4 regions of the Echinicola jeungdonensis genome follow, and region 1 is predicted to be linked to each of the others. Evidence: riboswitches for the same ligand, from Rfam matches in the RefSeq annotation. Region 1 holds a riboswitch; each other region holds the start of a gene.

Region 1 (8,082 bases):
CTTTAGCCGTCCCCATTGTTGATATCAAGGAAGAAAAAAATGAAATATTGGTTCATGGAGGGGCTATCCATCTTTCTAAAGAATATTTAATGAATGCTGATGGAAGCAAAAACTATGGGGAAGTGGTTTTGCTGAATGAAAATGGATGGAATTTATCAGAAGAAACTTCTTATTTAAAAAGTATTTCACAAGAACATGGCCTGATCCAAGCCAGCACTGGTTTGGTAAATCAGTTAAAAGTTGGGGATTTAATAGGGATTTTGCCTGTCCACAGTTGCTTAACCGCAGATTGCATGGGGGAATTTTGGTCCACTGAGGGCCAAATAATTGATCACCTTAGTGGACAAAAAAGACAACTCCCCACTTAACCGAGGACTTTGTCTAGAAGATTTATACCCAAAGGCTATAGTATTTTTCTCCCAACTGGGTGAAGTATTCAATTTCACCCTTATAACTCTACCATTTGAATTTGTGCTTAGAAATTGATTTGCAATCTCATAAAAAAAGATTACAATGGCCCGTTTTTCAACGGGCCTTTGCCATTTAAAATCCTAAGGTCTTCAACATATTTTCACTTTTTTGTTCCTCAGCAAATAATTCGTGTGTAATGTTTCCCTCTTCATCCCGGTTTATAAGTACATGCTTGGGTGCAGGAATCAAACAATGCTGTATTCCACCATAACCTCCAAGGGATTCCTGATAAGCTCCGGTATGAAAAAAGCCAATATATAGGGGCTTTCCCTCATTTTTCTTGGGAAGGTATATATTATATTGGTGAGCTTCTGAATTATAATAATCCATACTATCACAAGTCAAACCTCCCAAGGAAATGTTGTGGTACTCTTCTTTCCAATTATTAACAGCAAGCATAATATACTTTTGGTTGAGCCCCCAACTATCGGGCAATTGGGTGATAAAAGATCCATCAATCATGTACCAAAGCTCTTTGTCATTTTGAAGTTTTTGATCCAATATCGAATAAAGCACCGCACCACTTTCTCCCACCGTATAACTTCCAAATTCAGTAAAAATATGGGGTTCGGTAGTATTATTTTTGGCACACATCCACTTGATATTTTTGATAATTTGATCGGCCATATACTGGTAATCGTAATCAAAAAACACATTGGTCTTAATGGGCCAGCCTCCTCCAATATCCATGGTGTCCAGTTCTGGACAAATGGCTTTCAGATCAACATATTTCTGAATAAACCGGGTCAGTTCGGACCAATAATAGGCAGTATCCCGGATTCCTGAATTGATAAAAAAGTGGAGCATCTTTAGACTGACTTGCGGGTTGTCTTTAATCTTTGTTTCATAAAGCTCGATGATATCCTTGTACCGCACCCCCAAACGGGAGGTATAAAAACCAAATTTAGGTTCCTCATCAGCAGCAATTCTAATTCCCACCTGAAAAGGGACTTTTACATGCTCAAGGTAATAATCAATTTCCGACAGGTTATCTAAAACCGGAATACAGTTCACAAATCCATCATTAAGCAGACCAGCTATGTACTCCTTGTACAATTCTCTTTTGAACCCATTGCAAACGATATAAGTCTCCTTGCTGATTTTACCCATTTTATAAAGACTTCGAACCAAAGGAATATCGAAAGTACTGGAAGTTTCGATGTGGATATCATTCTTAAGTGCTTCATCCAATACAAAGCTAAAATGGGAAGACTTCGTACAATAACAATAAGTATATTTCCCATGATAATCGTGGTCTTCTATGGCTTTGCCAAAGTATTTCTTGGCATTCTGAATGCTTTCACTGATTTTGGGAAGATAAGTCAATTTTAACGGTGTCCCGTAAGTATGGATGATATCCATAAGATTCACCCCATTAAATAAAAGTTGATCTTCCTCTACATGGAATTCCTTGGTGGGAAAATCAAAAGTTTGTTTAATTAAATCAATGTATTTGTTCATTAGGCAATGGAGGTTTATGACTTTTTGATTCGAAAATTGCATTAATAATTGGGGAAATCAAATTAATGACTTTAGCTAATTTGCAAAAATCTATCTGGAAAAAATAAGCCATTTCAAAATCAACCTGTTATCATTTAATTTCTGATTTGGGGAATTCCAGAACCAAAGGTTGATCAGCCTTTTTCACCCCTTCCTCCTCCCCTAAAAAATAAAAAGCTTCCGTTCATAAACGGAAGCTTTGATAAGAAATGGATGAATTTCTTTTCTTTTTATCAGGAAAGTTCACTATAAAGCAAGCTCTCCTCCAATTGATGTTTCTTTTGATTTTGAATAATCTTCTTCAATACTTTTTTGAAGCGGATTTCATCTTCAATCAACTTAAAAAGCTTATTGACATAAGCCTTTGCGATGCCTTCATTGCTTTGGTAGTATTTTAAGGTAAAATACCTCTTTTCATGAATACTTTCAATAAACACTTCTTTGGGGTGACCTGCCAGGACCAATCCCCTGAAAAGTGAATAAAAGGACTCCACTTCTCCTTTCAAATGGAAGTATATGGTTTGAAATTTCTTCTGGGATTCAGGGAAGTTTTTAAAATCAAAACCTCCAATCCCTTCAATTTCCACTGCTTCATGACCTTCCAGCCAGTTCAACAAATCCTTGGGCTGACTGGTTTTGGGTTCATTTCTGTTTATTGAATTGAAGCTAAATGTTTGGGAAGTTTTTTCTGAATGATTGTATGAATTTGCTATTGCTGTCATGGTGTCTTTTCAATTGGATTATTAGTAATAATTTAAAATGTTGAAAATTAATCAACATCGGTTGTCTTGAAATGGGCAAGTGTGCATTCGTCTGTTTTTCATCATTGCTAACATTTATAGGTCCTTGAATTGATTTAGGCAGGTTTTAGCACCTTTGCCTTTTTAAGGTTAGGTTGCTATAGGTTCCCAGAGCCTGTTCTCTCCCCTATTCTTTATAAAATCAGCTACTTACCATTTCGGCTTTTCACTAATAATTTTTTCAAATGTAATACTTTATTTTTAAATAACAACAACCCTATAGATTTTGTAGGGAATTAAATGATAAAATTTAACACCACAGATTTCACTCATAACCAGACCAAAAAGAAGAAGGGCATTTAACCTTTAGCCAATTCTAATTCCTGCACCCGCAATCCCCACGTTAAGGGAATTTAAATAACCTTTCTTAAATACCAACTCAATTCTCATATTTGCTTTTCAATTATTGTATCCAGAAAACTGGCTATCATGTTAGCTAACACTTACAATTTATGCCCAAAATTAACTACTTTTGTGCCAATAAATTCCTAACCCTTCAACGCTCCAAATTCCTTCCAGGAATTTGACATGATTTGTTCATGGATAAGGGTGAATAGAAAAGGGTGGTGTTTATATATGTTAAAGACGACCACCAAAAGGCAAACCCTTAGGGAAAAGATTCAATTCCCAGGTGCAAAACTTTTAATTACAAAATTCAATGACAATCCAAGAAGAAATACTCATTGCCATAAGCAAAGCCTTTGAAACCGAATTTGATCACCCTGTAGCCGCAAATGGTTTGGCCCTACAACCTACCAGGAAGGAATTTGAGGGGAATTACACTTTTATACTTTTTCCCTATTTAAAATACACCAAGATGAAACCTGAAGCTACCGGTGAAAAGATCGGGAATTACCTTCAGGAACATTGCTCATTGGTGAGCAAATACAATGTAGTGAAAGGTTTTTTGAATATTTCGGTTAATGAAGCTTCCTGGATGGAAGTTTTTCAACAAATATACCAAAAGGAAAACCTGGGCCAATTACCTTCCAAAAACCAAAAGGTGATGGTGGAATTCAGCTCTCCTAACACCAATAAGCCCCTTCATTTGGGCCATTTAAGAAACAATTTTCTTGGTTTTGCAGTATCCCAGATCTTAGAAGCCAATGGATATGAAGTCATCAAAGCCAACCTGATCAATGATAGGGGAATCCATATCTGCAAATCCATGGTCGCTTATCAAGCTTACGGAAAGGGAGAAACACCTGAATCCGGTGGATTAAAAGGGGATCATTTGGCAGGAAAATATTACGTACTTTTTGACAAAGCCTACAAAGAGGAAATCAAGGAATTGATGAGCCAGGGCATGTCGGAGGAACAAGCCAAAAAGGAAGCGCCCCTCATGCAGGCTGCCCAGGAAATGCTCAGAAATTGGGAAGCCAATGATCCTGCCACCGTGGAATTATGGAAAACCATGAATGGATGGGTCTATGAAGGCTTTGATGCCACTTACAAAAAAATGGGGGTGAGCTTTGACAAGCTTTATTATGAATCAGACACTTACTTGTTGGGCAAAAACATTGTGGAAGAAGGACTTGAAAAGGGAGTGTTTTTCAAAAAAGACAATAATTCCGTTTGGGCTGATCTCAGAGAAGAAGGGTTGGATGAAAAGTTGGTTCTCCGTGGTGATGGAACATCTGTTTATATCACCCAGGATATGGGAACTGCTGACCTGAAGTATAAGGATTATAAAATTAACAAGTCCGTATATGTAGTGGGCAATGAACAGGATTATCATTTTGATGTCCTTTTCAAAATCATGAAAAAGCTGGGCCGCCCCTATGGTGATGGCCTTTACCACCTTTCCTATGGAATGGTAGATTTGCCTACCGGAAAAATGAAATCCCGGGAAGGTACAGTAGTAGATGCTGATGACCTGATCCAAGAAATGGTGGATACGGCTGCTACACACACCCAGGAATTAGGGAAAATTGAAGGTTTTTCTGAAGAAGAGGCCAAAGAGCTTTATGAAATTCTGGGACTGGGAGCCTTGAAATATTTCTTATTAAAAGTAGACCCCAAAAAGCGGATGTTGTTTAACCCCCAGGAATCCATCGAATTCCAGGGAAATACTGGTCCATTTATTCAATACTCCCACGCAAGGATTTCTGCAATCCTAAGAAAAGCTGACCAAATTGAAGTGGATTACAGCCTAAATGGATTTGCTGACCTGGGTAACTTGGAAACCACCGAAAAAGAACTTATCATTTTGTTAAACGATTTTGAGAAAAAACTGGCACAAGCAGGAGAAGAATACTCCCCGGCTGTTCTGGCTCAATATTTATTTGATTTGGCCAAGGAATATAACCGTTTTTACGCTGAACTTCCTATATTCAGTGAATCAAATGAAAAAGTCAGATCATTCCGTGTGGCCCTTTCCGCTCAGGTTGCCAAAACTATTAGAATCGGAATGAGGTTATTAGGTATTAATGTTCCAGAAAGGATGTAATATGAAGCAATTAATTTATTTCTGCCTGGCCTTGGCATTAGTAGCATGTCATGCCAAATCCAACGATCAAAAAAGCATAAAACCTACAGTGACAACAAAACCCATACAAGTGAAAAAATCATTTTATGACTTTGAAGTCAATGACATAGATGGTAACCCTGTTGAGTTTGGGCAATTCAAGGGCAAAAAAGTCATGTTGGTGAATGTTGCTTCTAAATGTGGTTATACCCCTCAGTATGCGGATTTGCAGAATTTGCATCAACAGTATGGAGATAAAATCGTTATTCTGGGCTTTCCTGCCAATAATTTCGGAGGACAGGAACCCGGAACCAATGAGGATATCAAAAAATTCTGCAGCCAAAACTATGGGGTGACCTTCAAAATGTTTGATAAAATTTCAGTCACCGGGGCGGACAAACACCCTCTTTATCGATGGCTTTCAGATAGAGAGTTAAATGGGTGGAACAATCAAGAACCCAGCTGGAATTTCTGCAAATACATTATCAATGAGGAAGGTAAGCTTACTCATTTCTTTCCTTCCTCCGTCAACCCAATGGATGATAAAATCCTGGAACTCTTAGGAGAAGCCTAAAGGCCCTGCACTTCTCCTAATGTTCCCCAACCAAATCCTCTATTTATTCCGTGGAAATTTCTCTTAAAAGCAAGAAACAAGCTTGGTTACATGCCATTAGGCTCAGAACCTTACCCCTGGCATTGGCAAGCATCCTTATGGCCAGTTTTATTGCCTATTACCATCAAACATTTCGATGGGAGATATTGATTTTGGCAGCCCTAACCACCACTTTCCTCCAAATCCTTTCCAACTTGGCCAATGATTATGGGGACAGTGTGCATGGAGCAGACAGTATTGAACGAGAAGGCCCTATCAGGGCAGTTCAATCCGGTATTATTAAACCCAGGGAAATGAAAAGAGCCATGATATTTTTGGCTTCCCTGTCATTTCTTTGTGGCTTTGCACTTTTATTGGTTGCCCTGGAAAGTTGGTGGTTGGTCCTGACATTTATTGGTTTGGGGCTGTTATCCATTTATGCAGCCATCACCTATACATCTGGAAACAACCCTTATGGTTATATTGGTTTGGGAGACCTTTCTGTATTTATCTTTTTTGGACTTTTAGGGGTTTTAGGAACTTATTTTCTTCATAGTCTAAGTTTTTCTGCTCCTCTTCTATTCCCCGCAGCCTCACTGGGCTTTTTCAGCACTGCTGTCCTAAACATCAATAATATTAGGGACATTGAATCTGACAAAAACGCAGGAAAAAAATCAATTCCAGTAAGAATTGGAAGGAAAGCTGCATTAGTGTATAACTGGGGCCTTATACTTGCAGGCAATGGCTGCTTATTACTTTTTGTAGCCCTGGAAAATGCTTTGGGGGGACTTTTAGCTTTATTGATTTCTCCAATCATGGTAAAAGTGGCTTCTTCAGTGGGTAAAAAGAAATCCTCCAAAGAATTGGATCCTTATCTTAAAAAGATGGCCATTTCAACTCTTCTATGGGTGATGGCTTTTGGAATTGGGCTTATTATTTTTTAAAACTTAATTAAAAAAACAATACTTTATCAAGTAAATGGACCCACTCTAAAATGGTTATAACGAATTAGTTTTAAATGAGCATTTTTTGTATTTTAACTTAGAAAATACACAAAATCCATATTAAAGCACAAAACCATGAAAACCATCCTAGTCCCATTTGACTTTTCCGAAGAAGCCGAAAATGCTTTTGAATTTGCCAAAGGCCTGGCAACCAACTTACAGGGGCACCTTAAATTACTCCATGTTATTGAAATCCCTACCTCCCAAAATTTTAGCACGATGGGGGAAGTTGGCGTTGGCGGTGCTGAAATGAATAATGTATTCATGATCGAATTGGTAGAAAAGAGAAAAAAGCAGATGGAGGAAATAAAAAGGAGCCAAAAAGATGTTCCTTACAAATTCAGTTCAAAAATCACTTTTGGCAACCCCTATGCTGGCATCTCCAAAGAAGTTTCCGATATTTCTGCAGATTTGATTATCATGGGATCTAAAGGTTCCAGTGGGATTGAAGAACTACTGATTGGTTCCAATACGGAAAAAGTGGTACGTCACGCGGACTGTCCTGTGATTACCATTAAGGGGAGAATAACCCCTGATAAAATTAAAAACATCATTTTTGCCAGTGATTTTTCCGAGAAAAGTTCCCATGTAATTAATTCACTGAAAAAATTACAGGAAGCTTTGCAAGCCGAATTACATTTGGTAAAAATCAATACCCCAAGTATGTTTGAAAACACCCGGGACTCCAAAGGGAAAATCCAGCAAATAGTGGAAAAATATAAATTGAACCATACCAGGGTAGAGATCTATAACAGTGATTCTGAAGAAGAAGGCATCATCCAATATGCGGAAGACCACAATATGGACATGATTGCCATGGCCACCCATGGCAGGACTGGCTTTATGCATCTGCTAAGTGGAAGTATTGCAGAGGATATAGTCAACCATTCCAAAAGACCGGTATGGACGATGAAAATCAAATAATTATGAGTAAAAAAAAGAATAACGACTGGAAAAAAAGAGAAGGTGTAGTATACTCCACCAATGCTGATTTTGAATTTGAATTTGATGAAGGGGATGTAGAAACCCTTTCCCCCCAAGAACAATACCTCAAGGTTATGCTCGATAAAAAGGCCAGAGGCGGAAAACAGGTCACTCTTATTACAGGTTTTGTGGGGCAGGAAGATGATCTTAAAGAACTTGGCAAAACCTTAAAAAGCAAATGTGGTGTAGGTGGGAGTGCCAAAGATGATGAAATCATTATTCAAGGGGACCACCGGGACAAAGTGTTGGACATCCTGTTAAAAC
Region 2 (8,082 bases), on a different contig from region 1:
AGGGAAAAATGAAAGAGGTCCTTAATAAGGGCTAATTTGTGATTTTTGGGTTTTCTCCTTTGACTTGGTTAACCAAATTTCAAAGAAAACCAAAAAAAAGGCCCTCAAGGAAAAGGGCCTTTTTGGGATCCCAGTTTTATCCTTTCTTTTCTATAAAAACAGCTGTACCACTGGCAGTGACCATCAACATTCCATCCCGGATGGTTTCATAGTCCAGGTCAACCCCAACTATGGCATTGCCACCGTAAGATTGGGCTTGTATCTCCATTTCTGCCAATGCAGTGGATTTGGCCTCCTTTAATACTCGCTCATAGGTGCCTGATCTTCCCCCAACAATATCAGTAATGCTGGCAAAAAAGTCCCTGAATACATTGGCACCGATGATAGTTTCACCTGTGACAATGCCGCAATATTTAGTTATCTCATGGCCTTCTACATTAGGAGTGGTTGTAGTTATCATTTGGATTTTGTTTTGGTGAAAAATTATTTGGTTTCGATAATACACATTCCAACCAAATTATCCAATTTCGGAATGGTAACCCACTAGTTGAATTGTTATGGAATCAATTAGAAGCCCTGCCAAAGTTTATTTTTAGAGAATTTTTAAATCTTGGGATAGTTTTTTTTAGGTAGTAGGAAAAAATAATTTAGGGTTTATCCCCACCGATTTACTTGAATCAAATAAGTGTCGTTAAGTGGATATGGTATTTCTGGTATTGAAACAGGTATAATCATTTGACCCGAACGGCTTTGGACTGTCAACTTTTGTCCATTCACCTTCGTACACATTTTTTGTAATTTCTATAGGCCTAATCCATAATATTACCCTTATTTTTGTGGTTAAACTGCAGCCCATGAGAATAGCCTTATTGATTCTTTTCTCCTTTTTTTTCAGCACCTGGGTAAAAGCCCAGGTGGATAACCATTACCAGCGGTCCAGCCTTTATTTTTATTATGGAACTTCCGGTGGCAACTTGAGGGATTTTGATGAGATGCTGGAATCCCGAGGGGCAGAGGAGCTTAAGAATAACTACCACACTTTTGGGATGGGATACCAAAACCGTTTCAATGATTTTATTTTGGGGGCTGAGATTTACCAAAATAATGGGGTGGGAATGAATTTCAGGGATTACAAAATTGATTACCGTACCACCCGCATATTTCTTAACGTAGGTTATTCCTTTACTGAAGAAGGCAAATTTCACCTGATCCATTACATGTCCATGGGCTTAGGCAGTCTTAATTTTGAAATGCTGCAGCATAGGGAACCTGAAAGTATCAATGATTTCCTGACAGACCCTGCCAGGGGTTATATTTTAAGGAAAAATAACTTGCATAAAGGAAGTCAATATTTTGGGGTTTTCTTGACCGAAATAGGATTTCAGATGGGGTATGACCTTATCTTTCCCCCTTATGAGGAGGTGATTACATTGATGAGCAAATTTGGTTATTCCTTTAATCCTTTTGAGGATTCCTGGGTAAAACAGGGAGTTTCTTTTGACAATATCCAAAGTGGGGCATTTTTTAGGATTGGAGCTGGGATATCACTTCCAAAGTCTAATTACTTTTACCGGGATGCATCCTTGTCAGCCCAATTAATTTATGGGTTGCATTTTACCAGGCCTAGCGAATTAAACCAACTATTGGAACAACATGGATGGCGTACTTTTTCTGGGATTCCCAAAAACTGGGGGGCTAAGATTTTGGGTGAAAACCGAGGGAATTTATATGGTGTAGATCTTTATAACCTGGCCTTGTCCAACCAGGCCTCTGATGTTTATGAGCAAACGCTTAATAGCATTCGGATATATGGGAATATTGGTAAAAAACTGTATGAAAGAAAGAACTTTGAATTGAGCCTCTTGGGAGGGTTAGGCTATGGACAATTGCGGTATTCCATGTTGCACTTGAGGAAGTTGGATTTTCCGGGATTGATGGACATTCCTAATTATGATGGAGAACTTAAAAAAGGGGGATTAATGGCCAAGCCTGAGTTTATCCTGGCCTATGCCATGCCACTTTCCAAGAAAAAATCTTTAGATATAATTTATTCTGTAAATGCGGGTTATGAGATGCCAATAGGAAATTATAAATTAGCAGATCTGAAAATGACCCAATTTATGAATGGCCCTTATGTCCAATTTGGATTGGGGGTAAGGCCATAAATGACCCAACTGCAAAATAGCCGGGAAAGCGTGAATTCATTTCAATCATTATCGATAAATAATGAATTCATTCTCGATGGGATAGGACAATAAATGGAAATTATTTGTTTCAATGTAACTAAAATCCATTAATTCCTGTTACCTTTGAAGTTGCTTATCGAGAAAGACCGAGGGAAGGGCCCTATGACGTCTTAGCAACCTGAAAACAAGGTGCTAACTCCCATCCTGATGCCACAGGAAAAGATGAGCGGTAGATAAATTACCCATTTTTCTCCCGGTTCTTTGCTCGATATGGTCCTTAAATAAAAAATGAGCATGAATACGAGAACCGATATATTACTCGAACAACTTCAAAAGAAAATATTAGTACTGGATGGAGCCATGGGCACCATGATCCAGCGCTATCAATTGGAGGAAAAAGATTTCCGTACCCCTGCCTTAGAAAGTCATCCAAAGGAATTGAAGGGGAATAATGATTTGCTTTCGCTTAGTAGACCTGACGTGGTCAGGGAAATTCACTTGGCTTATTTGGAGGCAGGTTCGGACATCATAGAAACCAATACTTTTAGTAGTACCTCTATAGCCCAGGAAGATTATGGACTGGAGCATTTGGCCTATGAACTCAATTTTGAATCTGCTAAAATTGCCAAAGAAGCGGCATTAGAATGCAGCCAAAAAACTCCCCAAAAGCCCCGTTTTGTAGCCGGTGCAATTGGGCCGACCAACAGGACTGCCTCCATTTCACCTGATGTCAACGATCCGGGTTACAGGGCAATTACCTTTGACCAATTGGCTGAAGCTTATACCGAACAGGTAAAAGGCCTATTGGATGGTGGTTCAGACTTGCTCTTGGTGGAGACTATTTTTGATACCTTGAATGCCAAGGCAGCCTTATATGCCATTCAGGAGGTTTTTGAAGAAAGGGATTTGCCCTTGGATCCAAAAGATGGGGGAATCCCAATAATGATTTCCGGAACCATTACAGATGCTTCCGGAAGAACGCTTTCTGGACAGACCACGGAAGCGTTTTTGATTTCGGTTTCCCATGTTCCTTTGATCAGTGTTGGTTTGAATTGTGCTTTGGGAGCAGAAGACCTTAGGCCATATCTAAAAGTATTAGCGGAAAAGGCACCGTTTTTTGTAAGTGCTTACCCTAATGCGGGGCTTCCCAATGAATTTGGACAATATGACCAAACAGCTGAGGAAATGGCCGGCCAGGTGGAGGAATTCTTAAAAGAGGGCATGATCAATATCCTTGGAGGTTGTTGTGGGACCACCCCTGAACATATCAAAAAATTGGCGGATTTGAGCGAAGGCTATTCGCCTAGGAAATTAGAAGAAGAACAAAAAGCAGAAGTATAACCAGTATGGTTAATATAAAAAAAGACAGCCATTTGAAGCTTTCCGGCTTGGAACCTTTAGTTTTTACGCCGGAATTGAATTTTGTTAATATTGGAGAACGGACCAATGTGACCGGATCCAAAAAATTTGCCAGGTTGATCCTCAATGGACAGTTTGATGAGGCATTGGAAGTGGCTCTCGATCAGGTCCGAGGCGGAGCCCAGGTGTTGGATGTTTGTATGGATGAGGGGATGCTGGATGGAGAAGCTGCCATGGTCCAATTCCTAAATTTGATTGCATCTGAACCTGAAATCAGTAAAATTCCAATAGTGGTGGATAGTTCCAAATGGAACATCATTGTGGCGGGTCTAAAGTGTATTCAGGGTAAAGGAATCGTTAACTCCATCAGTTTGAAAAATGGGGAAGAGGAGTTTATCCACCAAGCCAAGACCATCAAAAAGTTTGGGGCAGCAGTTGTGGTGATGGCTTTTGATGAAATTGGCCAGGCGGATTCTTACCAAAGAAGAATAGACATATGTAAGCGGAGTTATGATATCCTTACCAAAGTAGTGAAATTCAATCCACAGGATATCATTTTTGACCCCAATATTTTCCCGGTGGCAACTGGGATGGAAGAACACCGGACCAATGCCATTGACTTTTTTAAGGCCACCAAATGGATCAAAGAAAACCTTCCCGGTGCAAAAGTAAGTGGAGGGGTCAGCAATGTAAGTTTTTCTTTCCGGGGTAATAATCCGGTAAGGGAAGCCATGCATGCTGCCTTCCTTTATCATGCGATCCAACATGGAATGGATATGGGAATTGTCAATCCCACTATGTTGGAGATTTATGATGATATTCCAAAGGATCTTTTGGAACATGTGGAGGACGTGTTATGGGATAGAAGGGAAGATGCAACCGAGAGATTATTGTCCTTTGCAGAAACAGTAAAGTCTTCCGGTAAAAAGGAAGTCGTAAATGAAGCCTGGAGGTCCGAGCCCGTTTCCAAAAGGATTGAACATTCCTTGGTGAAAGGGATTATCGACCATATAGTGGATGATGCAGAGGAGGCAAGACAGGAATTGAAATATCCATTGAAGGTGATTGAAGGGCCATTAATGGATGGAATGAATGTAGTGGGTGACCTGTTTGGGTCTGGAAAAATGTTTTTGCCACAAGTGGTAAAATCCGCCAGGGTGATGAAAAAAGCGGTAGCCTATTTGGAGCCTTTCATGCCAAAAGCTGGAGAAGAAGGTTATGAAGAGGGAAAAAGCTCCATCAAAAAAGTACTGTTGGCTACTGTAAAAGGTGACGTTCACGATATTGGGAAAAATATTGTAGGGGTGGTACTGGCTTGTAACAGTTACCAGATTATTGACCTTGGGGTGATGGTGGATGCACAAAAGATCATTGATGAAGCTATAAAGAACGATGTTGATATAATTGGCTTAAGTGGACTGATCACCCCATCGCTGGACGAAATGGTCAATGTGGCTTCTGAAATGGAGCGGCAAGGAATGACTACCCCTTTGCTTATTGGTGGGGCAACCACTAGTAAAATCCACACCGCAGTAAAGATAGACCCTGTTTACAGTGGTACGGTTGTCCATGTTTTGGATGCTTCCAAATCTGTTCCTGTTGCAGGAGAGTCCATTAGTGATGAAACCGCCGAAAGCTTTCATAATAAGATGAAGGCTAACTATAAAGAGCTAAGGGAAGCTCATGAAGCCAAACAACAAAATAAAAAAATGGCTACTTATGAGGATGCCAAGGCTAATGCTACTGTTATAGATTGGGAAAATTACAAACCGGTAAAACCTACCAAATTAGGGGAAACAGTTTTGGATCTGGACTTGAAAACTCTTAGGAATTACATTGACTGGACACCGTTCTTTAGTACATGGATGCTTTCCGGTAAATTTCCCAAAATTTTCGAAGATAAGGTGGTAGGGAAAGAGGCTAAAAAACTCTATGATGAAGCCAATGCCATGCTAGATAAAGCCATTGAGGAAAAGTGGTTGGCTGCTAAAGCAGTAGTAGGTTTATACCCGGTGAGGCGAATGGGTGATGATTTGATTGTTTTGGATGAAAATTTCAACGAAACCTCATTTGAATTTCATTTCCTAAGACAACAGGGTAAAAAAGGAAAAGGTGTTCCAAATCGTTCCTTAATAGATTTCCTTCATCCTGACCAAGTTGATTATTTCGGTGGGTTTGCCGTGACCGCAGGTTTGAACATGGAGGAAAAAGTAGCCGAATTTAAGGCCAATGGGGATGATTATAATGAAATCATGTTCAAAGCCCTTGGAGACCGCCTGGCAGAAGCAGCTGCCGAATATATGCATGAAGTGGTACGGAAAGACCTTTGGGGATATGCAGACAAAGAAAACTTTGAAAATGAAGATTTGATCAAAGAGGCTTATTCCGGCATTAGGCCTGCACCTGGTTATCCGGCCTGTCCAGAACATTCCGAAAAAATTACCCTTTTTAATTTGCTCCGTGCCGAGGATAATATTGGGGTCAATTTGACGGAAAGTTTTGCCATGGTACCGACTTCCTCTGTCAGTGGATTCTATTTTGCCAATCCGGAAAGTAAATACTTTGGACTGGGTAAAATCGGAGAGGACCAAGTGGCCAGTTATGCTAAAAGAAAAGGGGTAAGTAAAGAACAGGCCGAAAAATGGCTGTCACCAAATTTGGCTTACCAACCTAAATTGAAACCTGTGGTAAAATAATTTTCCATTGAGAAAAACCATGACATACATGGATCATTATTACAGATTTTTGAGGTTTGTTCCATGCATGACAGCGATTACAAAAAATATACATGAAAGTAATAGATCACATTAAGCAATCGAAAAAAACACTTTTTTCATTTGAAATTCTCCCTCCATTGAAAGGGCAAAGTCTGGACAATTTAATGGATGGGATCGCACCTTTGATGGAATTTAAGCCTCCATTTGTAGATGTTACCTATCACAGGGAAGAATTTATATACAAAAAACATCCCAATGGCCTGCTGGAAAAGGTGAAGACCAGGAAAAGGCCTGGGACGGTTGGGATTTGTGCGGCTTTGATGAACAGGTACAAGGTGGATGCGGTTCCTCATTTGCTTTGTGGTGGATTTACCAAAGAAGAAACAGAAAATGCCCTAATTGACCTTAACTTCATTGGTGTGGAAAATGTACTGGCTTTAAGAGGAGATGCGCCCAAGTCTGAAGCCAGATTTGTTCCTGAAGAAAATGGCCACCATTTTACCAATGAGTTGGTTGCACAAATTATTGATATGAACCATGGTAAATACTTGTATGAGGAAACTGAAACGGGTTTTCATACGGATTTTTGCATTGGTGTGGCGGGTTATCCGGAGAAACATTTTGAGGCTCCAAGTCTTAAATTTGATCTCAAATACCTAAAGGCCAAAATAGATGCTGGGGCTGAATATATTGTGACCCAAATGTTTTTTGACAATAATAAGTTTTTTGATTTTGTAAAAAATGTCAGGAATGCAGGTATTGATGTGCCTATTATTCCCGGTATCAAACCTATTACCACCTTGGGGCAGATTACCATGCTCCCAAGAACCTTTTTCCTGGATCTGCCGGATCCATTGATGGATGAATTGGAAAAATGCAAGAACAATAAGGATGTAAAAGAAGTGGGAATAGAATGGGCTATTCAGCAAACCAAGGAATTGGTTGATTTTGGGGTGCCCAGTGTCCATTATTACACCATGAGCAGGGCAGAAGCTGTAAGTAGAATTGCCCGGGAAGTATTTTAAAAAAGGCCACCTTTAGGTGGCTTTATTGTATTAAGTAAATAGACTTTTGTATCAAGTGGCTTTTATCGTCCAATTGGTCATCATTTGCACTGAGGGCCTAGTTTGTCCAGCATTTGCCATGCCATTTTATCGAAAAAAGAGGATAAGCTCAATCTACTTCCTTCAAGTTTTCCCGCAACATGCATTGTGAGACTAAAAATTGGGATCTTTGTTTTTTAAAGCTAGCCCTTTTCGATCTTCGAAAAAATTGTCCTAAAAGTTAAACTGATCCTAGGTCTGGTTACTTTTTTGGTGGGGGGTAAACGGTGGAGCCAGTTTGCCTGTGTATTTCCTTTCATTAACAATAAGCTTCCAGGTTCTAGGATAATAGAAATAGATTTTTTGGATATTTTATGTTTAAAATAAAATTTTCTTTCAGCCCCCAAACTCAAAGCTGCAATAACAGGTTGTTGGCCTAATTCGGGTTCATCATCACTGTGCCAGCCCATTCCTTCCTCTCCAAAATGATACAGATTTAATAAGCAGGTATTAAAGGAGGAATCTGTTTTTTCCTCAACGCTATTTTTTAGTCCCATTAACTCTTTGGTCCATGGCAAGGCTTTTTTTGTAGCGTTGGAGTAAGTATATAAATAAGGTTTATCGCCAAACCAGGCCACCTTTCTTTTAGTAAGGATCTTTTTGCCAAAAATATTGATTTCATCCTGTTCCCAGGGTATGGAGGTTTGAAGGTCTCTAAAATATTTTTGGGCGGAATTGTCATCCAAGATCTTTTCCAAATAATAAACCTCGCCATCA
Region 3 (8,082 bases), 210 kb from region 1:
GGTTTGGGCAACAAAATCTTTCCATTGCCGGTATTGCTCCAGCAATTGCTCGTGATAACGAATCGGAATGGACAGAACAAGGGAATCCTCCTCCGCAACCGCTTTAATTTCACTGGGTTGTAAAGAATTGCAACAGGTAAGGGACAAGGCGCAGGTTTGTCCAGAATTAAGGTAATACAAAAATAATTCCCTGCCTTCATCATCCAAACGCAGCACTTTGATAGCGCCTTCCAAAATAATCGGCACCATTTTAATAAACTTCCCAGGTTCTATAATAGCTTGCCCCGCTTTTAATTGGACCAGGGAGCCCTTAGCCAATAAATCTTCCAGCAACCTGATATCTGTAATCCCAGGGACTTTTGCTTTTAACTCCTCAATACTCATTTGATATACCTTTACAATAACTTAATTCACGACCCATAAACTATCTCCCCGTCCAACACGTCCCTTAACACCGTAGCCCCTGCTCCTACCACACAATTTTCCCCGATTTTTATACCCGGCAAAACCGTACAACCTGCACCAATAAGGCTACCTATTCCCACAATTACGCCACCACAAAGAGTGGCATGAGGAGCAATATGGGAAAAATCTCCTATTAGGCAATCATGATCAACCACTGCTGCTGTATTGACAATCACATGTTTTCCTATTTCGGTATGAGGTTGGACGATGGCTCCTGCCATTATTACCGTGCCTTCACCAAAGTTGGAATATTCACTTACCCAGGAAAAAGAATGGGCCACTTTGGAATAGAAAACCTTCTTTCCAAGTTTTAAGACCACTTTTTCCCTGATCTTATTATCTCCGATAGCCACCAGCATTTGACTTTTTGGGGCAATATCAAAATTTTCAGGTGTTGAAACGGGATATTTGAGGCACTCTTTAATTTCAGGATTATCATCTAATACCCCATTTATTTCTATCCCTTTACTTTCCACAGCTGCAATTACTGCTTTTGCATGCCCAGAAGCACCCATTATATACATATGACCTGTTTTTTCCTCTTACAATATATTAAGTAATCCAAAATAAGCCCCCTTTTTAATCCTTCATATGAAAAACGCTTAGTTTAACTTGAATTCTGAATGGTTATTTTGCAAAGTCAAATTTACTTATTATAAAATCAGTTTTCGTAAAATTGCTCCAGCGAGCTTTGGGATTTAAAACCATTACTTCCAATTGAATTTTGTGGCCAGCCACAAATTTTCCCTCCGAATCAAAGCTTAATCCCTTTTTCGGCCCGCTCAAATAGCCCTGATTTTTTTTCTTTCCTCCAAAAGTTTACATTTGGTCATCAATTTACAAAACCCAAAACGCCCCATGAAAAGAAGGGATTTTATAAAAACCGGTGGTTTAGCACTGGGAAGCTCAATCTTCCCTTACCCTATTATCAATGCCTTTTCATCTCAAGAAAATGATCAACCCATAAAAATAGGTATTATTGGTTGTGGTGATAGGGGAAAAGGCATCATGCACGTCATGAAAGGATTACCTGGGAAATATGAGATCACCGCTATATGTGACATAATGGATTTCAGGCTGGCAGAAACAAAGAAAACTTTTCCGGACATCAGCATGAAATCCTATAAAAATTATGAGCAATTATTAAATGATTCCAACGTAGATGCAGTGGTCATTGCTACTCCTTTAAATATGCACTTTGCTCCTGCAAAATACGCCCTACAAGCTGGCAAACATGTTTATCTGGAAAAAACAATGACTTACAATATCCCGGAAGCATTTGAATTGGTTAAAATCGCTCAAGCCAACCCTCACCTCACCCTGCAGGTGGGCCACCAATACCGGTACACTCCTTTATATTATAAGGTAAGGGATATGATCCGATCCGGTTATTTGGGTAAAATCACTCAAATTGATTCACGTTGGGACAGAAACTGGAATTGGAGAAGGCCGGTCCCTGATCCCTCCTTGGAGAAAATAATCAACTGGAGGATGTATAAGGAGTTTTCAGGAGGCTTGCCTGCTGAATTACTATCTCACCAAATCGACTTTATCAATTGGGCTTTTGAAACCCACCCTGACTTAATAATGGGCACGGGTGGAATAGACAATTACAAAGACGGGAGAACTACCTATGACAATGTCCAGCTCATTCTCCGATATGAGAAAGAAGATATGATTGGCAATTTTGGATCCACCTGCAGCAATGCCAGGGAAGGTTACTCCTTTAGCATTAAAGGAACTGAAGGAACGGTGGAGCTCTTAATGAATGAGGGCTATTTCTACCCAGAGGAGGATAAAATGGAGGAGCTGGGAATTGTGGATGGTGTTTCTGGAGCAACCAAGCTCACCTGGAAAGAAGGCAGAGGTATTCCCATATTGGAAGAAAAAACCAAAGAGGGAACCTGGTACGCCCTGGACGATTTTTTTAAATCTATTCATACTTCCACAAAACCTGCATCCAATGTTATCAGTGGAGCAACAACTGCATTCTGTATTCATTTGGCCAACCAGTCGAGCTTTAATAAAACCATTGAAAACTGGAAACCTGAATTTAATTTAGGATAAGGTTAAGATAGACTAATCTTATTGGGACTACACAAAAGAATCACAGGGTCCCCTGTGATTCTTTTGTGTTTTAAACACTCTGATTATTCTGGATTTTATGTGTTTATGCCATCAAATAATGGTTACAGACTTATACTTGGCCCTAATTCTCCCGTGGATTATTGGTTTTATGCTTGATCAAATCATAAACCGAAAAATAATTCCATGCCCATTTTCCTTGCCCTTTTTTATAATGGACCTGAAGGGAAAAAACATGATTTTATCAAAAGAGGCAACCTATCTCTAACTTGAAGCAGACCAGAAACACCTATTGGCTAAAATTCAGGTGCCCGAAAAATTTTAATCAGTGAAATCAAATAGTTGAAAAAGTGTCAATTTCACTTTTATTTTTTAGTGGACTTTCCGAAAGAATTAGGGAAAATGATATACCATTTTGATGTTTTTTCGTTAGAGTATAAAATGGTTCATTTTTGGAAGACAAAAAAAAAGAGGAATCTTTAGAAGATTCCTCGAATGGGTTTATTCTAACTGACTAACAGCCGTATATATTTTGGAAAAAAGGACGCCGATCCTCTTTTTTTGAACCAAAACTTCTTTAAACATAGTGATAATAATTTTTAATTCAATAAAATATTAACAAAAATCCCCTAAACCAATTTAAATGTCACTACACACAAAAATGAATTCCTCAGTATTATATAAGGCAAAACTCCTAATTTAAGAAACATTAACAACATCATTAACCATATTTAACCCAATTAATAAAATGATCACTAAGTTTCTTTCCTGTTTTCAACCCTTCTATTTTTTTTAATTTTTATTCAAAAAAAAAAATTCGGCAGGTGAAAAAATTGACATTTTATTAACAAAACCCCTGAAAAAGTGTATTTTAAACACTTATTACACTAAATATTTTCCTTTTTCAAAACTTTTGCAGGTACCACAAAAATCAATTGATCATAAGGATCTCCATTTTTTTTCATAAATTCCCATCAATTAACGGGTTAAATCAAATGAAGTATTTATCAAAACAGTCTTGTTTCAAAATATTTTTAACGGTAATTCTTTTGGCTGGAATTTCCATTTCAGGAAACACTCAAGAAGTATCTGGCAAATTCCAGGAAGAAGTCCAACAAATTGTCCAAAAAAACCCCATTCCAAAGCAAGGCCCACCAGTCTATCTTTTTACAGGAAGTTCCAGTATCCGGATGTGGAAAGATCTTTCCTCCTATTTTCCGGAAATTGAAACCATTAACACAGGATTTGGAGGGTCTCAGACATTTGAACTTCTTCATTATTCCCAGGAATTGATCCTCCAATACCAACCCAAAAAAATATTTATTTATGAAGGGGATAATGATATTGCCGCAGGAAAAAAACCAATGACCATATTAAAAACCACTAAAAAGCTGGTAACAAAAATCCATCAACAATTACCTGATGCCCATATTATCCTGATAAGCCCGAAACCCAGCTTGGCAAGATGGCACCTACAAGAGGAATACCAAAATCTCAACCGCCTACTGGAGATATATTGTCAAAAGCAGAAACAGGTATCCTTTGCCAATGTTTGGAACATCATGTTGGATGAAAATGGTCAACCAAAGGAGGATATTTTTATTGAGGATGGATTACACATGAATGCCAAAGGGTATGATTTATGGGCTAAGGTTTTGAAAGAATTTATCCCATAAATGTTACCTTATTTTTATAGATACCGTTCTGCATTTTCAAAAATTTGGATTTCCCATTACCCTACCTTTACTTTGCAAGACCCAAAGGAACTGATTTATACAGAAGAGGTGAGAGAACAGGCTTGTTGACCCTCTGGCAACCATCCTCAGCGGCGAAAAGGTGCCAAATCCTGCCCGAAAATAGGGGACTATAAGTTAGATGAAATGAGAACACTTACTTTGACACCGATTATTTTTATTAACAAACCCGAAGAAATATATTTACCTCTCCATTTCGGGATGCATTTTTACGAAACCCTAAAAGGGGAAACTCAATATTTAAACAGAATTTAACACTGCAAGAATAATAATATGTCCGAAAAACATTTTGAAACCCAGGCAGTAAGAATTGCTTCCTCCAAAACCAATCAAAGGGAGCATTCCTCACCTATCTTCATGACTTCAAGTTTTACCTTTGATAGTGCAGAAGAAGCTCGGCAGATGTTTGCTGAAGAAATCCCAGGAAACATCTATTCAAGGTATGCCAATCCCAACAGCACTGACCTTATAGAAAAAGTATGTGCAGTAGAAGGTACAGAAGACGGCATTGCCACTGGTTCTGGCATGGCTGCCATGTTTGCAACCATGGCTTCTATATTGGAACAAGGGGATCATATTCTGGCTTCCAGAGCCCTATTTGGCTCCACTCACCAACTGCTTACCGGAATATTCCCTAAATGGGGCATCAGCTCGACTTATGGGGACATTTCCGATATCGCCAATTGGGAAAAATTGCTTCAGCCGAATACCAAAATGATATTCATTGAAACCCCTTCCAATCCCGGTCTGGAAATCATTGACCTGGAATGGATTGCTGCTTTTGCTAAAGCTCATAACCTTATTTTGGCTGTGGACAATTGCTTTGCTACCCCTTATTTACAACAACCTGCCAAATGGGGTGCGGACCTCGTAGCCCACAGTGCTACCAAATATATTGATGGACAAGGTAGGGTTTTGGGTGGACTGATCCTTGGTAAGGAAGAATTAATCCAAAAGGTCCGTTATTTTACCCGGCATACAGGACCATCAATTTCACCCTTCAATGCATGGATCCTTTCCCGAAGTATGGAAACCCTAGCTGTGAGAATGGAAAGACACTGTGAAAATGCATTGAAAGTGGCTACCTATTTTGAAAACAATCCTCATTTGGAATCTGTCAAATATCCATTCCTGAAAAGCCACCCTCAATATGAATTGGCAAAAAAACAAATGAGGCTGGGCGGAGGCATCATTACCCTGACCTTAAAAGGAGGAATTGAAAGGGCAAAAAGGTTTATTGACCAATTGGAACTAATTACCGTGACGGCAAACCTTGGAGATACCAGAAGCATCATTACCCACCCCGCTTCTACTACCCATAGCAAGTTGACGGAGGAAGAAAGGGAAAGGGTTGGGATTTTACCTGGCCTAATCAGAGTTTCAACAGGTTTGGAACATCCTGATGACATTATTGGGGATATAGAAAGAGCCCTTGAAAAATCCAAATAATCATTTAAACCCCTTTGGAAACTTGATCACCAAAGGGGCTTTTTTTTTGTCGCACTTTGTCCATTTTTTTCGTCTAGATCATAACAAAAGCCCTTTACCATGAAATACACCTATTATTCCATCTTGACTCTTTTCTTTCTATTGGTTTCTTGCGTGGATGAAAGTCCCAATAAAGGGGAAATTACTCCCAATTTGAGGGCATTAGAGGAAACTGAAAAAAAACTGGTAAATGCCGGCACAGCATTTTCCGTCAGGTTATTTCAACAACTCAGTAAAGAAGAAGGGAACCTATTTTTCAGCCCTTTCAGTATCCATCAGGCATTGTCTATGGCCATGAATGGCAATAAGGAAGAATTGCTCGAAGAATATCTGGAAACACTTCATTTTGATAATATATCGCTCGAAGATGCCAATTTGGCCAACCAAGGACTCACTAAATTCCTTAAGGATGTGGATCCAAATGTAAAGATTAACATTGCCAATAGTATTTGGTATCAAGAGGGACTGGATTTAAAATCCCAATTTCAAGAAACCCTTCAAATGCAATACCTGGCTACTATTAGCAGCCTGGATATGCAATCCCCGGGCTCCAAAGAAATTATTAATCAGTGGGTGGACGATCAAACGGAGGGATTAATTCAAGACTTAATTGACCAGGTTGATCCTGCTGCTGTCATGTATTTGATCAACGCCATTTATTATTATGGCGATTGGAAATACCAATTTGATCCCCAAAACACCACCGAACAACCTTTTCACATTTCTTCCTCGCAAACTACGCCGGTTGAAATGATGCGGTTGGAGGAAGCTACGACATTAAAGACATACCAAGCAAACGGGTTCAAATATTTAGAAATCCCCTATAGTACAGGGCAATATATCATGGGAGTATTATTGCCAGATGCCTTTAACTTGGAAGAAGCAAAAAGCAATTTCAATTTGAATAATCTTCATGCCTGGCGGGAAGAAGCAAAAGAAGGTAATATCAAGCTGGAAATGCCCAAATTCAAAATGAAAATCAAAATCCAAAACTTAAAAGAAGACCTAATTGAAATGGGGCTAAGCACCCCTTTTCAGCAAGATCCAAGAAATTTCACAGAAATATTTGAAACCCCAACAGAACCCCTAAAAATAAGCCGGGTAATTCACGAAGCATTAATTGAGGTAGATGAAAAAGGAACAGAAGCAGCTGCTGCCACAGCTGTAGAGGTAGTGGTGACTTCTGTTCCAGCAGAACCACCTGTAATTCGACTGGACAGGCCATTTGTATTTTTCATTCAAGAAAAACACAGTGGAACCATCCTCTTCATGGGTGTTCTTAAAGACCCTTCCAAACTTTAAACTCTCATTCCCGAGGCTCTAAACCCCTGGCCTATTTTTTTAATAAATTGGATGAGTAATAATCCACTTCCAAGGCTTCCAGTCTATTCAGGTGTTTTTTAAGCCTTTTCCTGTACTCTCCCCAATTCCGCTTTTCGTTTCTAGTCCAGCCCACTTCCGCTATTCCTAATAATCGTGGAAAAACCATGTATTCCAATTCATCCATATTAGTAATGGTTTCGGTCCAAAGGGGAGCTTCAACTCCTATTATTTCATCTTTGCCGATCCCCTCTATAAGCTCAGAAGGTTCCCAGAGATAAGCGCTGTCCAACTCAATAAAACCTGCCCAATGTAATCCCAAATGGGTAGTGGAATCATATTGCATATCCAAATAGGTTTTCCAGGCCGGGCTCATTATTATTTTTACTCCTTGGTCTGCCCCAAGCTTTGCATTCTCTGGATTGGACCAAAACTGAACCAAAGACTCAGGCCTCAGAGCTGCCTGGGCCACCTCATCCCAGCCAATCATATTTTTCCCATAAGAATTGACCGCATCCTGTACCTGTTCAATAAAGAGGATATAATCTCCCAACTCAGTAGCATGAGCTTCATCACCTCCAATATGGATGTAGGGCCCCGGAGTGATTGCTGAAATTTCCCGGACCACATCATCCACAAATTGATAGGTTATTTCTTCGGTTAAACATAAAGAGCTAAACCCAACCTGGGTTTTAGTATAATTTTCACGGGCTTTCCCATCGCAGTTAAGCTCTGGATAGGAAGCCAGTGCTGCATGTGTATGGCCAGGCATATCGATTTCAGGGACAATGGTAATGTACCTTTCCAGTGCATATTGTACAATCTCTTTATATTCATTTTGGGTATAAAATCCACCTACTCCACCACCAACCTCTGTACTTCCGCCAATAAGGGTAAGCTTTGGCCATGATTTGACCTCTATCCTCCAGCCTTGATCATCTGTAAGGTGCAAATGCAAAAAATTGATCTT
Region 4 (8,082 bases), on a different contig from region 1:
TGCCAAAGCCCCAAAAAAGAAAGATCTTCCTAAAAATGGTTTTCGGATAAAACCTTTGGTTGCACCTACCAACTGCATACTTCTGATCAGAAACCTTTGGGAAAAAAGGGCCAGTCGAATAGTGTTATTAATCAATATTATTACTGTCACCACCAATATCAAAATGAAAGCACCAAGGACAATACTTACTTTCAGCAGGTTTTTATTGATGGACTCTACCAGATCATTCATATAAGTGACTTCAAATACACCATCCATATCCCCAATTTCCTCTACTATTTCCTGCATTTTTTCACTGGTCTGATACTCCTCCTTAATAGAAATTGTATAGGAATCCCGTAAAGGGTTATCATCCAGAAAGGCTGTAAAATCTTCCCCGGTATCCTCCAGAAAGGATTTGGCTGCTTCTTCATCTGAAATAAAAGCCACTTGGGCACCATCCTCTTTTTGTAGTAAATAGGGTTTGGACTCTAAGCTTTTTCCAATTTTTGCCTTATCAGCATCCGAAGTGTTTTTATTCAGAAATACTTGCACTTCAATATTTTCCCTAATAATGCTGGTAAGAGATTTTGCCTGTATTACAATTACTCCGAAAAGTCCAACAATGAAAAGGGATAGCGTAGTACTAAAAAGTACGCTTATAAATTTAAAGCTTCCTAATCTTTTCTTTTTTCTTGAAGTGCTGCTCATGGGCTTTTTGAATTGTTCCAAAATTAATCAGCGATCCCAATTTAACCAATCTTATTGAAGTAAATTGAAAGGAAGATATACGCTTACAAATAACGGTGATAGGGGTAATATCTTGTTGATTTCTAATTTTTCCTTCTGGGAGTTTGATTAAGTCATTATTTATAAGGGGGTTAAATAAAAATCAGGGCCGACTATTTGAAGAAGGGAAACTATTCCCAAATCCCCTTGGGAACAATTTCCAAAACATGTCCAAATGGATCCTCAAAGTAAATACTTTTTAAACCATCCATCCAATCCTGTTCATGTGTGATTTTAATTCCCTTTTCCAGCAGGCTAGATTTGGTTTTTAAATAATTTTCCGCTTTTACCTCAAAAGCAATGTGCTGCTTCCCATGGGCAAAATGGGGAGGGAGATGGGTTTCATTAGCTGTAGTTTCCGGAATGAAACAAAGAAGTACGGAGCTTCCGCACCTAAAAAAAATATGCCTGCCATCTTCAATAGAAATGACAGGCATATCTAATTTTCCATTATAAAATGTTTTGGCTTTTTCAATATCGGATATATATAGGCAGGTTTCTTTTATTTGTGTATAATCCATAATTTAATTTAGGGAAAACATCGCTTATTTCAATGGTTGAAATCCTTATTCTCTACCTTAATTTTTGGATCCACTCACTCCAATTCCTCTTTGAAGCTATCAAACTGATAATCCTCTTTGATCATTAATTGAAGGTAATTAATTATTAGCTTTCTGGAAATTTCAAGAATTGTCTTCCAGATTAAATGATTTAAGTATATAGTTAATCTGTTCATTTTCAATCAAAAAGGCATCATGCCCATAAATCGATTTGATTTCCCTGTATGAACCTTTTGGTACATTTTTGGCAATAAACTGTGACTCTTCTTTTGTAAATAAAAGGTCGGTATCCACTCCAATGGCTAACACCCTGGATTTTATTTCCGATAGGGCTTTGGCGGTTCCTCCCCGGTTTCTTCCCAAATCATGACTATCCATTGCTTTTGATAAAGTCCAATAAGAAAGAGCATTGAACCTGTTAGACAGCTTTTGACCCTGATACCTGAGGTAGGAGCAGATTTTAAAATTGTCTGTTTTTTCTTCTGTATCCTTTTGAAATGCTTCAAAAGTTTGGTGGTGCCGATAACTCAACATTCCAATAGCCCTGGCTGCTTCCAAACCTTTTTTCCCAGCATCTTCATGGTTTTCGCCCCAGGTCCCATCTGCTTCAATGGCCATCCTCTGTGCCTCGTTGAAACCTATGGTCCAGGGTGAAGTTTTGGCATTGGAGGCAACAATAACAGTGTTTTTCACTTTTTCCTGAAGGTTGTAAGCCCATTCCAAAGCTACTTGGCCACCCAAAGAACCTCCTATTATCGTATCTATTTTTCTGATCCCAAGATGGCCTCTCAACTTTTCAAAAGCCATGGCCATGTCCCTGGTAGATAGTTGGGGGAAATCATAATAATATGGTTTCCCTGTTTTCGGATTGATGCTCATTGGTTGAGTTGATCCATAACAGGAGCCCAAAATATTGGCACATACGATAAAATTTTTGGTAGGGTCAAACAATTTATCTTCTCCTACTAGTCCACTCCACCATTCATGTACATTGGCATCCCCGGTAAGGGCGTGTAAAATCCACACCACATTATCTTTTTGTGGTGTCAGGTGACCTTGAGTGGTATAGCTGATCCGGAATTCCGGAAGGGATTCCCCGGATTCAAGCACCACTTCTTCATCACAGTGAAATACTTCTTGGGTCATATCGGAAATAAGATACGTAGATTGTAAATTCATGTGTTTCCTTTCTTTTTCAAAAGCGGTTTATAATTCCGCTCTGATGTCTTTTTGAATGGTCCTATGAAATTCACAGGCCATATTAATGGGTATTAGTCCATTCTCCAGTAAAATTTTATAAAAAGCCCCTTCAATTACTATTTGGTTCTTTGCTTTTAACTGAAATATATTTTCAAAAGGGTAAGGAAATTCCATTGGTTGATTTTGAATATTTTGTTTAGAAACTGGAAAAGGCTTGAAATGCCAAAGGCATTCCGGTTCCTGGGTTAGAACCGCATGGGCATCAGCATTACTTCATACATTTTTGGGTAAAATGTTGAGAAATAATTAAATGAAATGTTTTGGAGTGAATTTTTTGTTGTGTGCTTGATCCTTTTTATAAAATTCATATTTAAGAATTTATATTTCCAAATGAGGATATTCACATTTGGCAGGAATTGGCACCTTGGATTTTCCAGGTTGCCAGAGGGTCCATGAGCCTGTCTCTCACCTCTTCTGTATAAATCCTTATACTTTCTAAAAAGTAAAAGGATGACACAAATAAACGACGCTTATTTTGAATATCCAAGCTTCCAAAAGGGGATTTATAAAAAAATAAGATAATTTTATTCCCTATAAATCCAATAGGGAATACCTGAAAGTCCAAAATATTCAATGGAGTGGTTTGTTCATTTCTGAAAATTTCAGGCATTTAAGTTCCCTAAAAGTTAAATCATAAATTCTATGGGGTGTGGGAAGCAAATATTACAATTTCAAGGGTAGGGTATATTATTCTTTCAATGGGTCTAATTCCCCTAAATTAATAAAAGCACCAGTCGTATCATCCTGGTGCTTGATTTTGAGATTATTCAGTATTAGTTATTCTTTATTTTGCTCGTCCTAAGCCAATTTAACTTTAATGTTTTGGGCTTTTCTTGGACGGCTGGCTCCAAAGGTTCCCTTATGGATTTTTCCACGTTTTGTCTTCAAATCACCTTTTCCCATTACTTTAATTAGTTAAGATTAAATTAATTATTCTAATTTCAAATGTAATAGTAACCTAACAATTTGCCAAACTTTAAAATTGTTGAAATGTTGGATAAATGAAAGGAATGATTGATTTTATTTTTTAAATATCATATAAGGTATAAAAAAAATTGGTGTAAATGCGATAAACAAAATCTATTTATAAAAAAAAATCAAATACCCAATAAGTATTTTACTGGAATTTATTTGAATTAATCTTTTACTTTCTTGGCCTTATAAATATTCAGAAACCATTCTTACTGGGTAAATTGGTCAAAGTTTAGGGGTAGAATGATTTTGGTAGGCAATTCCTCTCCAATATCCTGATTGGTATTGAATTTTGGAAAATCCACAAGGGTAAACAAACGTAGGACCTCTTCATCCCTACCCCAACCTCCAGATTTCAGAATACTGGGTTGAAGAGAATTTCCCCTTTCGTCCACTACAAATTCAACCTCAACAGTTCCTAATTGGCCCCATTTTATTGCATCCATGGGGATATGAAGATTCTGACTTAGGAAATTTTTCCAAGTTTTATTGTTGAATATTGTTTGAGGTATTATTCCTGATGTGTTATGATCATGGGATTTGGCTCCATTTTTAGGCTCACTTTTGAAAACCTCTATTATTTCCAAAACTTTTTTATATTCTTATAATCCCTTTATAAGGCTAAATTCATATTGAAGTTCTCCGAGCTGAGCTATCACTACCCCATTTCTTAAAGCACTTACAAATTCATAATGGACAGGTGTCTTTAATCTTTTGATTTTGGCGGGAACTTTTACCGAATCCTGTGCAGCCAAAATTTGGTTTTTTTATTATAGAGACTGGTTGATGAAAGAGATAAGAAAGGAGAGGTCTTTTATCCATTGGTTTTAATGAAACCAAAGCCAAAAGGAAAATAGAAAGAGGTATTACTCCAAAAACTTTTAGCCAATTAATGTTTCCTGTTTTTTTGATCATTTCAATCCTTTTTAGTGTAGAAGGCTTTCCAAATTGATGACCAATTGGAATACCAGCTTTCTCCAAAGCCATTTTGGCCACTAGTATGGAATAAGATTGGCTATCGGATAAATGATTTAGTGCATATTGGTCTGCAGAAAATTTGTGTACATCCATTAAAGCTGCACGCATTGAATGAATGGCAGGATTGAACCAGAATAAAATGGTTAAAATCTGGTAAAACAATAAGTCCCAGGTATGACCTTCGTGGATATGGCCTAGTTCGTGGGAAAGAATTTGTCCTTTTTCCTGCTCACTCACCTTTATTGTATCATCCCAAAACAACTTGTTGAAGTAGGAAAAGCAGGGGCCATTCCAAAAGTTGGGATTAAAAAATATTGACCTTTAAGTTGGAAAGATGTTTGATACCATCCCTTTTCTTTTAGTTGTCGGAGCTGTAAGGTATGCCAAGAGAAACGTCCCAAAAGAAAGATCAAAACACATAAATAACCAATTATTAAATAATCTTTCCATTCTAGAAGAAGGGGAAGATTTGTGCTTTGCACAGTAAATTCGGGAAGACCATAAGTGACGATAATATCATTCCGTACTTCAGTTTGGGTTAGGGCTCTAAAAAAATCATTGTTCTTAAGGGAAATATTTGGCTTGTCAGATGACACTGGGATTTCAAGCAATGGTATGACCATCGCTATTAAAGGAGCCGTTAATAAAAATATCCTTGATAAACCAAAAACTTTTTGGTTTTTAAGGAAAACCTGGATATTCCGGATGATATTGACCCCTGTTCCGGGCATATTGACCCCTCTTTAGGAGAGGTTTGGTTTAATAATCAGATGGCCTGACAATTTTACATTTTTTTTCTGAGACTTTCCCCTTTCAGCTCGATTCTGTAGGAGGCGTGTACCAACCGGTCAAGAATGGCATCTGCGATGGTCGGCTCACCTATGACATCGTACCAGCTTGAGACAGGGAGCTGACTTGCAATAATAGTGGATTTTTTACCGTGCCTGTCTTCGATAAGCTCCATAAGATCGATCTGTTGCTGTTTATCCAGGTTTGTCAGGCCGAAGTCATCGAGGATGAGCAGGTCCGTTTTTGCCAGTTTATCAAAGAACCTGATGGCAGTGCCGTCCAGTCTGACCATCTTGATTTTGATCATGAGCTTTTGGGTGTTGAAGTAAGCGACCTTTTTCCCATGCACACAGGCCTGGTGGCCAAGGGCCGAGGCCAGGTAACTTTTTCCACAGCCGGTAGCCCCCGTGACAAGTACAGCATCCCCATTGGTTATATATTCCCCGGTTGCCAGGGTTGCCAGGAGCATATCATCCAGGCCCCTGGTTTTGTCCAGGGAGAGTTCTTCCAGTGAAGCTTTGTAACGGAACCCTGCGTTGGATTCCAGTCTTTTAAACCTCCTGTTGTCTCTTTCCTGTTCTTCTGCCTGTAACATAAGCTCAAGTCCTTCGGCAAGGGAGAGGCTTTGGTTTTTACGGGTCTCCTGTAGCGTTGTCCATGTTTGGCGCATGCCGTGGAGCCTGAGTTTGATAAGTTGTGTTTCGATCGGATTGGGCATAGTTGTTTAAAGTTTAAGTTATTGATATTGGTCATAATATGTTTTTCCCCTGACATTCCCGTGTTCAGGAAGTTCCCTGGCAGACGGCTCCGCTGTAGCTTCTGTCATATTGTTTTCCAGCATGTTCTTGATAAAGGTATAGGAGTATACTTTGTACTCCATGGCTGTATTGCAGGCTTTCTCCAGTCGCTCCTTATCCACCTTCCTGCCCAGGGCGAGCAGCCCGTCACAGGTCCTGTAAAGCTGTTCGGGGATCTTGCCCTGTTTAAACAGCAGGGAGATGTACCTGGACAAGACCTTTGAGTGTTGGGCGGCTTTGCTGCGGTAATATTCAGGACTTCTGTCCCTATAATGCTGGTGCTGGGAACACAGGTGTTCTTTGAGCGTGGAATAACTCCCTTGATTGAAGCCTCTGCTGTGTATGGCCACCCGTTCCCCTTTATGGAACACATAGAGCATACTCCGTGTATAGATCACCTTTACCCTTTGGCCTATCAGTGTATAGGGGACACTGAAATAGTGGTTGTCCCGGGCCAGATAGATGTGGTTGTTTTTGGCAACGGTCAGCCGGGCATAGTGTCTCAGCTCGAAGCGTTCCCCGGGGAGTTTCCCCAACAGGCCCTTCTCATCGGCGAGAAACTTCTCTTCCCTGCAGTAGGGCTTTTGCTGCATCCGGGTCTGGTTATGGGCTTTTACCTTTTGGCCAATGGCCCTGTTTAAACTGTGTATATCGAAGAACTGCATATTCCTGAGCCTGGCATATACCCGGGAGTAAAGGACCTTTACCTGGTTCTCTACCAATGCCTTGTCCTGCGGCTTCCTCGCCCTGGCAGGCACTACGGCCGTGCCGTAGTGGTTGGCAAAATCCTCAAGAGCCTGGTTGATACTTGGCTCATACTTGTCGGCTTTGTTCACTGCAGCTTTCAGGTTATCGGGGACCAACAGCTGTGTCACACCCCCCAACTGCTCCATACAACGGCTTAGGGCATATAGGAAGTCCGGGATGGTCTGGGAGGCCACGGCCATGGCAAAGGCATAATCCGAATAGGGAAGGCAGGCCACAAACAGCTGGCACCGGACCTCTTCTCCGGTTTCCCTGTCTATGTAGGCGATGGGCTTGCCTGCAAAGTCTATATACAGCTTCTCTGCAGGCTTATGCTCAAGTACCATGGATGGCTTTGCCCGGGCAAGATCCTGTTGGTTGAGGTGGTGGCAAAACTGGCTACGGCCGTATCCATCGGGATAGGACTGCCTGTACTCTTCCCATAAAAGAGTTTTGGTCACCCCTTTGCGCTGGAGCTCTTTTTGATAATAAGCAAGGTTGGAGATAAAGTGTTCGTACCGGGGATCTTTGTAAGAAGGGTCCCCTGAAAGGAACTGTTTCTCAATCTCAGGTACCTCCATGGACAGGAGCTTCTCCGTCGTAAGCCCTGTTTTCTTATTGTTTTCCAACAGCTTGTCCAGCTTAAAAAGATAGCTCTTGACTGTGTTTTTGCTCATCTCCAGCATGCGGGCTATGGTTTTGATGCCCTTGCCCTGCTGCCGTAAAATAATCATCTGCTTGATCTGACTCATCGGTTTTGGTTTACCTGCCATCGGATTATGCTTAGCGGTTTCGAAAATGTCCGCTAAAAAACCAAAACCATTCCATAGAGGGGTCAACTTGCTCCGGAATTTAAGCCTCAAAGGGGTCAGCTTGCTCCGGATTTAGCTCAATTTTTTCTTCAGGGGGTCAACATCCGCCGGAATGACAGGCGATTCTGGCCCTTAAAGCCACTTTGGTACCTGAATAATTGCCTAATTCGGAGGGGTCAGTTTACTCCGGATTATCCAGAAAACCCAGTAAAACCATAAAAAAATAATAGGCAGAAGGTGCTCTGCCAAATGTAATCAAACCAATGTGTCATTAACCTGATTTTACATCATCTTTGACCTCTTTCATCAATTTTTCAAGATCCTTGATGTCCAGTTTTTCATCTTTGGCAAAAAAGGAAGCTAATTTGGAAAAGGATCCACCAAAGTAACCTGACAAGAGGT

What was found. Region 1 has a riboswitch for S-adenosylmethionine ahead of QWY93_RS12900 (hypothetical protein). Riboswitches for the same ligand answer to the same signal wherever they lie in the genome.
Region 2: it holds a riboswitch for S-adenosylmethionine, as region 1 does, so the genes downstream of both, QWY93_RS17185 (homocysteine S-methyltransferase family protein) here and QWY93_RS12900 (hypothetical protein) in region 1, are expected to answer to the same signal.
Region 3: it holds a riboswitch for S-adenosylmethionine, as region 1 does, so the genes downstream of both, QWY93_RS12005 (trans-sulfuration enzyme family protein) here and QWY93_RS12900 (hypothetical protein) in region 1, are expected to answer to the same signal.
Region 4: it holds a riboswitch for S-adenosylmethionine, as region 1 does, so the genes downstream of both, metX (homoserine O-acetyltransferase MetX) here and QWY93_RS12900 (hypothetical protein) in region 1, are expected to answer to the same signal.

The regions. Positions count from the first base shown of each region.
Region 1 covers NZ_JAUFQT010000001.1:3,088,805-3,096,886, reverse strand. The annotation lists gene QWY93_RS12910 (alanine racemase) at 1-368, shown strand, start outside; gene QWY93_RS12905 (arginine decarboxylase) at 544-1,932, opposite strand; gene QWY93_RS12900 (hypothetical protein) at 2,205-2,693, opposite strand; SAM riboswitch class I at 2,805-2,914, opposite strand; gene argS (arginine--tRNA ligase) at 3,430-5,220, shown strand; gene QWY93_RS12890 (glutathione peroxidase) at 5,222-5,812, shown strand; gene QWY93_RS12885 (1,4-dihydroxy-2-naphthoate polyprenyltransferase) at 5,863-6,774, shown strand; gene QWY93_RS12880 (universal stress protein) at 6,910-7,758, shown strand; gene QWY93_RS12875 (translation initiation factor) at 7,761-8,082, shown strand, end outside.
Region 2 covers NZ_JAUFQT010000002.1:900,901-908,982, reverse strand. The annotation lists gene QWY93_RS17200 ((2Fe-2S) ferredoxin domain-containing protein) at 1-35, shown strand, start outside; gene QWY93_RS17195 (YbjQ family protein) at 137-460, opposite strand; gene QWY93_RS17190 (hypothetical protein) at 855-2,165, shown strand; SAM riboswitch class I at 2,317-2,415, shown strand; gene QWY93_RS17185 (homocysteine S-methyltransferase family protein) at 2,481-3,527, shown strand; gene metH (methionine synthase) at 3,533-6,241, shown strand; gene metF (methylenetetrahydrofolate reductase [NAD(P)H]) at 6,334-7,287, shown strand; gene QWY93_RS17170 (alpha-ketoglutarate-dependent dioxygenase AlkB family protein) at 7,509-8,082, opposite strand, start outside.
Region 3 covers NZ_JAUFQT010000001.1:2,882,091-2,890,172, reverse strand. The annotation lists gene QWY93_RS12025 (Crp/Fnr family transcriptional regulator) at 1-384, opposite strand, end outside; gene QWY93_RS12020 (acetyltransferase) at 411-989, opposite strand; gene QWY93_RS12015 (Gfo/Idh/MocA family protein) at 1,324-2,532, shown strand; gene QWY93_RS12010 (SGNH/GDSL hydrolase family protein) at 3,546-4,226, shown strand; SAM riboswitch class I at 4,319-4,423, shown strand; gene QWY93_RS12005 (trans-sulfuration enzyme family protein) at 4,578-5,753, shown strand; gene QWY93_RS12000 (serpin family protein) at 5,853-7,094, shown strand; gene QWY93_RS11995 (beta-N-acetylhexosaminidase) at 7,126-8,082, opposite strand, start outside.
Region 4 covers NZ_JAUFQT010000002.1:774,341-782,422, reverse strand. The annotation lists gene QWY93_RS16585 (cell division protein FtsX) at 1-690, opposite strand, end outside; gene QWY93_RS16580 (VOC family protein) at 900-1,289, opposite strand; gene metX (homoserine O-acetyltransferase MetX) at 1,452-2,507, opposite strand; SAM riboswitch class I at 2,904-3,013, opposite strand; gene QWY93_RS16570 (30S ribosomal protein THX) at 3,387-3,491, opposite strand; gene QWY93_RS16565 (energy transducer TonB) at 3,770-4,147, opposite strand; gene QWY93_RS16560 (M56 family metallopeptidase) at 4,248-4,775, opposite strand; gene istB (IS21-like element helper ATPase IstB) at 5,323-6,045, opposite strand; gene istA (IS21 family transposase) at 6,064-7,641, opposite strand; gene QWY93_RS16545 (BlaI/MecI/CopY family transcriptional regulator) at 7,952-8,082, opposite strand, start outside.